Linked DNA regions of Methylicorpusculum oleiharenae. The protein of the gene in region 1 binds, or shares a complex with, the protein of each later gene. Links are inferred from orthologs where the notes say so. Each region holds a gene or a part of one and is shown on either strand. Other genes may lie near its edges.

Evidence for each region. The genes of interacting proteins can lie anywhere in the genome.
Region 2: the proteins of GO003_RS12240 (region 1) and hfq are in contact, whole or in part, in a crystal structure (PDB 3VU3), measured with the Escherichia coli proteins. The link is inferred for Methylicorpusculum oleiharenae from one-to-one orthologs.

The regions. Positions count from the first base shown.
Region 1 is NZ_WUTY02000001.1:2,706,767-2,710,807, reverse strand. Bases 638-3,567 are described here. They hold GO003_RS12240 (catalase), read left to right. Parts: upstream 638-1,007; coding sequence 1,008-3,128; downstream 3,129-3,567. Other genes in these bases: GO003_RS12235 (AI-2E family transporter), read left to right, coding at 3,517-3,567; GO003_RS12245 (four-helix bundle copper-binding protein), read left to right, coding at 638-771. Outside these bases: more of GO003_RS12245, read left to right, coding at 445-637; more of GO003_RS12235, read left to right, coding at 3,568-4,041.
Region 2 is NZ_WUTY02000001.1:3,324,883-3,328,209, reverse strand. The notes cover bases 557-3,327. They hold hfq (RNA chaperone Hfq), read right to left. Parts: upstream 2,177-3,327; coding sequence 1,937-2,176; downstream 557-1,936. Other genes in these bases: hypD (hydrogenase formation protein HypD), read right to left, coding at 2,414-3,327; hflX (ribosome rescue GTPase HflX), read right to left, coding at 645-1,907. Outside these bases: FtsH protease activity modulator HflK, read right to left, coding at 1-126. UniProt on the Escherichia coli protein: RNA chaperone that binds small regulatory RNA (sRNAs) and mRNAs to facilitate mRNA translational regulation in response to envelope stress, environmental stress and changes in metabolite concentrations.

The sequences.
Region 1 (4,041 bases):
TAAATTGAATTAGTTAAGTCGTTACATTGCCTTTACCCATCCCGGAGAAGCAGAATGCACCAACGTTTCATTTTCGTCCGCTCGTCGTTAATACAGAATCTTGAAGCCTGTGGTGATATGTGCCGACATTGCCGGAACAGGGAGGCGTCGCTCCCCATCCGACGCTAACAACGCCGAACCTTAAGCTAATACCTTCTGTCAACTTAGCCCGACCAAATGCCGGACTTGCTTGGCAACAGCATATAGTAGGCGCCCTCCGCTATGCCGAAATTTGAAGTGCGAAAGGTATAAACAGGTTACTTCTCCGAACTCCTTTAACTTTAGTGAGCGACACCGCACAGACGTTAGCCTCCAGAACAGTGAAACTAAAATCGTCCAACTGTGGATTAAAAGGGTAGCAATATAAATTAACCACTGTTTTTAATCTTAAACAGGAGCAAAATTATGAACACTAAACCTATGCAATCATGCATTGATGCCTGCACCAAGTGCTATCAGACTTGCTTGCAGACCGCCATGAACCATTGCCTTGAAACCGGCGGTAAGCATGTTGAACCGAGCCATTTCCGGCTAATGATCAACTGTGCGCAGATCTGTCAGACTTCGGCTGACTTGCAATTATCCGGCTCGGAATTTGTTGCACACTACTGCGGCCTTTGCGCTGAAGTGTGTGAAGCTTGCGCCAAAAGCTGTGCCGAATTGGGAATGACTGATTGTGAAAAGGCTTGCCGGGATTGCGCGGCAAGCTGTCGCGCTATGGCAAGCCATTAAAAGACGCTTTATTACGTCTAAGATGCACGCAAAATCCAGTTCTATTGATGGATTTAACCGTGACAACTTAGTCATGCAATTTCAATAGGTCCTATGCCGCCACGCAAGCAGACACCCTCGTCGACGTTGACCGGACCCCCTCACTTGCGAGTGCTTTTCCAGTAAGGCAACGCGTCCATTACCCACCTCGTCGCGACGGCAAGTTGCCGTCGCGCAAAATTAATTGGAGATTCATAATGACCAAAGCACATACAGGGGCTCAACCCGTCAAGGGCAAACCGGCAAAGTCCGGGCCGGAAGAAGTAGTCGTTTCAATCGGCAACGGCGGAGAGTGGCACCAAACGGCCAGCGGCGATCAGCCTGCGTTGACCACGAACCAGGGTTTACCGATTTCCGACAATCAGAACTCACTGAGAGCCCATCCGAGCGGTCCGACACTGCTGGAAGATTTCATCCTGCGGGAAAAAATCACCCATTTCGACCACGAGCGCATTCCTGAACGTATTGTCCACGCTCGGGGCACAGGCGCACATGGTTTCTTCGAGCTTACCAAATCCCTGGAAAAATACACTACCGCCAAAGTGCTGACCGAAGTGGGCGAAAAAACGCCGCTGTTCACGCGCATCTCAACCGTAGCAGGCGGGTCCGGCTCGCGAGATACTCCCCGAGATGTTCGCGGCTTCGCCGTCAAGTTTTATACGAAAGAGGGCAATTGGGATCTGGTCGGCAATAATATCCCGGTGTTCTTTATCCAGGATGCCATCAAATTTCCCGACCTGATTCATGCCGTTAAAATGGAGCCTGATCGTGGCTTTCCTCAGGCAGCGTCAGCACATGATACCTTCTGGGACTTTATTTCACTGACACCGGAAGCCATGCATATGGTGATGTGGGCGATGTCTGACCGCACCTTGCCGCGCTCGCTGCGGATGATCGAAGGCTTCGGTATTCATTCATTCCGTCTGGTCAATGACGCTGGCGAATCGACTTTCGTGAAATTTCACTGGCGGCCGAAACTCGGTTTACAATCGACGCTCTGGGACGAGGCGGTCAAGATTGCCGGAGCCGATCCCGACTTTCATCGCCGTGATTTATTTGAAGCGATTACAGCCGGGGATTTCCCGGAATGGGAATTGGCGGTTCAGCTATTCTCCCAGGAGGAAGCCAATGCCTTCCCGTTCGATCATCTCGATTCGACCAAATTGATACCGGAAGAATGGGTGCCGTTGCAAGTTATCGGGCGCATGGTACTCAACCGCTGGCCGGATAATTTCTTCGCTGAGACTGAACAGGTGGCATTCTGTCCGTCCCATGTCGTGCCCGGCATTGATTTCTCGAATGATCCATTATTGCAGGGGCGTCTGTTTTCTTATCAGGACACCCAGTTATCACGCCTCGGTTCGCCGAATTTTCATCAGATACCCATCAATGCACCGCAGTGTCCGTTCGCCAATCATCAGCGCGACGGTCATATGCAAATGGCGCAACCGACCGGCCGCGTGTCCTACGAACCGAATACCCTGGCAGCGAGTTCCCCGCGCGAGCAACCGGAGGCCGGCTTTTACAGCACGGCGTTGGCCGAGAGCGGCGTAAAGGGGAGGATTCGGCCGGAGAGTTTTGCCGACCATTACAGCCAGGCACGGCAATTCTATCTCAGCCAAAACGTCGTCGAACAGGCCCATCTTGCCTCCGCGTTGGTGTTTGAGCTCTCGAAAGTCGAGCATCCGCACATCCGCGAGTCCATGGTCGGTCACTTACGCCTTATTGAAGAGGACCTTGCTCAACGGGTTGCCTGCGGTCTCGGTATGAGCGAGCTGCCACCAGAACCCGCTTCGGCTGTTGCAGTTCAGGAGTTAGATCGATCCCCGGCGCTGCAACTGATCGGCAAGATGAAGGACACGCTGGAAGGCCGTGCAGTCGGGATACTGATCGGGGACGGATCGGACGCGGACAGCATCAAGGCTGTCCAACAGGCAGTCACAGAAGCCGGCGCAAAAGTGAAGATTATCGCCGCTAAAATCGGCGAAGCGAAACTCGCCGATGGCTCCCTTTTGAAAGTCGACGGGCAATTAGCCGGTACGCCGTCAGTGATGTTCGACGCGGTCGCCCTCATTCTCTCCGGAAAAGCCGCCGCATTATTGGGCAAGGAAGCCGCCGCCATCGATTTCGTGCGCGACGCCTTCGGTCACCTGAAAGCGATTGGCGTTGACAAGGGCGGCGAAGCCTTGCTGAAAGCAGCGGGGATCGAACCAGACGCCGGTGTGATTGCACTCGATACCCTGGATCGCTTTAGCTTTATTGCCGCAGCCAAGACCCGTCAGTGGGACCGGGAAGCCAGTGTCAGAACACTCGCTTGATAAGAATGCCGTTGCTCTTGGGTGTTAACTCCCCTTTCTAGTTTCAGGTGTAGTATTCATTATTACGCCTGAATTGGTGAAGCGGGATTTATAGCATCCATTCCGGATTCCACCCGTTTCGGAAACTCATCTTCGCTATACTTCGCGCGGTGATGTTTATAGATTTATGGCAAGGCTATTTTGTTCGAGAGCAAGACGCGGAAACGGTCGTTAAGCTAAGCTATATAGCTGTTTTCGCAAAGCTTGCGCTACTGGTTCCGCCCCTTACCTACATCCATGCAGGTAACGCAGCTATGGTACAAACGAACGCGTCAGAAAACCGTAAAGGTAGCCGCGCGATCTATATGATAGGATGACGAACCGATTCATTTGCTTCAACTTATTTTTCATGCAAAAAAATACCCCTTATATTCTTTTTCTGACCCTTGTAATGTTGGTAACGGTGTCATTTTTCCTACTGATTAAAGATTTTTTATTAGCCTGTTTTTGGGCCGTCATTCTGGCAGTCGTTTTTGATCCCGTTTATCTCCGGATGAGGCAATATTATAAAAACTCAGAAGTACTGCCGTTGTTTTTAACCATGATGATGATTATTCTGGTTTTTGTTATCCCTTTGCTGACTATCGCTTTGATGATTACCGAGGAAAGTACAACCCTTTATCAAAAAATTCAAGACGGGGAAATTAATCCCCAAAGTTATTTTCAAGAAACACTCGCGCTTCTTTTGCCAACATTCAATAAGTTTTCACATATGGAAGCATTAAGCGTTGGACAGATAAGCGCCTCCGCAGGGAATGCCTTTGCACAAGCCGTAAAATATATCGCCCAACAAGTCCCGGCATTGACCCAAAACCTGTTAGCTCTGATCGTTCAATTTGCCTTGGCCTTCTACATTCTGTTTTTTCTATTGCGG
Region 2 (3,327 bases), 620 kb from region 1 along the record:
AAAAATACCGCCTAATTTCTCTTGTAATGAGCGGATTGCCTCATCCAGATCGGGAGGCCCTTTTTCACTTCCGCGCCCACTCCAAGGGTCTTTTTTATCGCCGCCGCCAGGTTCATTCCAGGACATACATATGCTCCATTGGGATTTTAGTAATTAAAATGATTTTGACTCATTAACGCGAGGGGTTTGATAGACCAATCCGTATAACTTACAAAAATTAATGCTTAATAGAAACAAGCTAAAATTTTTGAAAGTTAAAGAATTTTTCAACTCGTCATATTTTCTTAAATTAAGATTATCCCTATCAGTGGTTTCATATTACTGACTAGAACAACAATATGAAACTCTAAATAACTTTCTTATCTTATCACGATAGTTCAGCATTAAAAGTCATTGCCAATTATCTCGGATAAAAAACTTACATTCAAACTAGGTTATTAGGTATCTGCGCACTCCCTCCCATTTTATTGGGTGTAGAGCCTTGATTTCAACGGACGCATGAATACGTCCCTGTTGAAGAAGCTTTTTCAATCAATCACCTACACCCTCAACTCCAAGCAGGCAAGTGGTTGTGTTATTAGTTAATTGGCTGGTTTCAGAGTATTTAGAAAAATTATTACTACTCTGGCTCCTTAAAAAAGGTACTAAAATTCTTCCATAACAACATCTTTCAATAAGCCCAGTTTTTTTTGATCGATTTCCATCCAAATATCCCAGCCGCCATCGTCCTGGCATTGCTCATTGATGATTTTTGCAAAATCAAACAACTTGGCACGAATGCCGGCCTGATCAGGCCTTAACCGGCAATGCCTTCTGATTTTAGAAGGTGTAAATGATTCGGCCAAAACCTCTTGCAATAAATCCAAGCCTTCGCCCGTCTGAGCAGACAGCCAGATTCTGACCGCGTTGCCCGTATCGTCCCTATCGACATGGGGCTTTACATCAGGAAGTAGATCTATTTTGTTAAATATCTGCAACTGTCTTATCTGGTAAGCATCAATATCGGTTAACACCTGATTGACTTGAAAAATTGTGTCATCCCTGTCTTCTGCGTTGGCATCAATGACATGTAACAATAAATCCGCCTCACTGGCTTCCTGCAGCGTAGATCGGAAGGCTGCAACCAGTTCATGCGGCAAATGACGGATAAACCCTACCGTGTCGGCCAAAACGATTTCAGTATTATTCGGGAGCAAACAATTGCGTAAAGTAGGATCCAGCGTCGCAAATAACTGATCGGCCGCATAGGCATTAGCGCCCGTTAGGGCATTGAATAGGGTAGATTTACCGGCATTGGTATAACCGACTAGCGAAACTGAAGAAATCTCGGCTTTTTTTCGTTTCAGGCGTCCTTGATGACGCTGCTTTTTAACTTTCTCAAGGCGGGCCTGGATTTGTTTTATCCTTACACCCAAAAGCCTTCTATCGGTTTCCAACTGAGTTTCACCCGGCCCTCTCAGACCAATGCCGCCTTTCTGCCTTTCAAGATGGGTCCAACCGCGAACCAATCGCGTCGACAAATGCCGCAATTGCGCCAGCTCAACTTGCAATTTACCCTCGAAAGTCTGCGCGCGCTGCGCAAAAATATCCAGGATAAGCCCATTTCTGTCCACCACCCTGACATTGAGCGCTTTTTCAACATTGCGCTCCTGGCTGGGAGAAAGCGAGTGATTGAACAACACCAAGTCGGCAGAATGCTCTTCTACAGCCTGTCTGATTTCTTCCAGTTTGCCGGTTCCAACAAAATATTTCGAATCGGGGCTTCGCCGGTTGCCTACCACTACGCAAACAGGCTCAGCACCCGCTGATTTGGCCAGTTCCCGCAGTTCCGATAAGTCTTCTTGATTGGCTTGTAGTGTTAGGTGAACGAGCACGGCCCGCTCACCCGATTGAGGACGCTCAAACAATTAAGCGCTCCGAGAAGTTTGATAATAGTTTAATCTTCAATGATTTCGTTTTCGCGGCTAAGTTTGACAGGTTTGCCCGGTACAATCGTTGATATCGCATGCTTATAGACCATCTGACTGACAGTATTCTTAAGCATAATCACATACTGATCAAATGAATCAACACGCCCTTGCAGTTTAATACCATTAACTAAAAAAATGGAAACGGGGGTGTGTTCTTTTCTGAGAGTATTTAAAAAATTATCCTGTAAATTTTGCCCTTTCGACATCCAATTTCTCCTTATTATTACTATTGAGTTCAGTATAGGATCAATTATGCACTGTACCAACACTTGGCATTAAGTCTAACCTAATTTAACAGGTTTTTTAACTTGAATTTTCCTTATTTCAAATTACCAAGGCATGCAAATGAAAACCCATCTTGAGTTATGACGTTTCATTTCTATCAATTACATCTAAAATCCCAAGCGTATTCCGGTTGAATCCAGACGCAACTTGCACAACTTTTAAGTCAGTTCAGCGCTTTTTAGACCAACATCAGGTTTTATACCGGCACTCCACCAAATCCGGCAGGCACCTTCATCAGAAACCATACAAGGCCCTACCGGTTGACTCGGCACACACAAACGGCCATACAATTTACAGTCAACCGGCTTGATCTTTCCCATAACGACGCGCGCGCAATCGCAACCGGGCGGCATTTCGCCGACATGACGGCGCGCGTCTTCCCGGAAAGACCCAAAATGCAGCTGAACATCATGGTGGGCAAAATGCGCTTGTAAGGTATATCCAGAATGAGGAATCGTACCGATACCCCGCCACGGTGCATCGGACACCTCAAAAACTTGAGACAGAAACTGTTGAGCACGGCGATTACCTCCGGGTTTGACCACTTGTTCATAACAATTATCGACGAACAAATGGTTATCCATGCGCTGCCGCAGCACCGAGTAAATGGCTGCCAGTAAACTGTCCGGAGTAAAACCGGCAATCGCAACAGGAAGCTGATGGCGCGAAACGACAAACTGCCATTGTTCGGGACCCATCACCGTCGCCACATGCCCTGGCGCGATCAGCGCATCGAAATTCGGCTGCTCTGAATCCAGCAACAAAGCCACTGCCGGCCATGTCAGACGACCGCTGCTCAAAATCAGCAGATTTCCAGGCGCGCCTTCTGCCAGCATTGCGGCCACAGGCGCGAATGTAGTTTCAAACCCCGCCGCAAAAAATACGACGGTTTGCCCGGGATTCTCTTTTGCAATCATCAACGTCTCGATAGGACTGGCAATCGCTCGAATATCCGCACCGGTAGCTTTAGCCTGCGATAAGGTACGAATAGCCTGTTTACCCGCATTGACAGGCACCCTGAGCATGTCGCCGAAGGCGGCCAGGATGATATTTTTCTCTAGCGAAAGCTGTA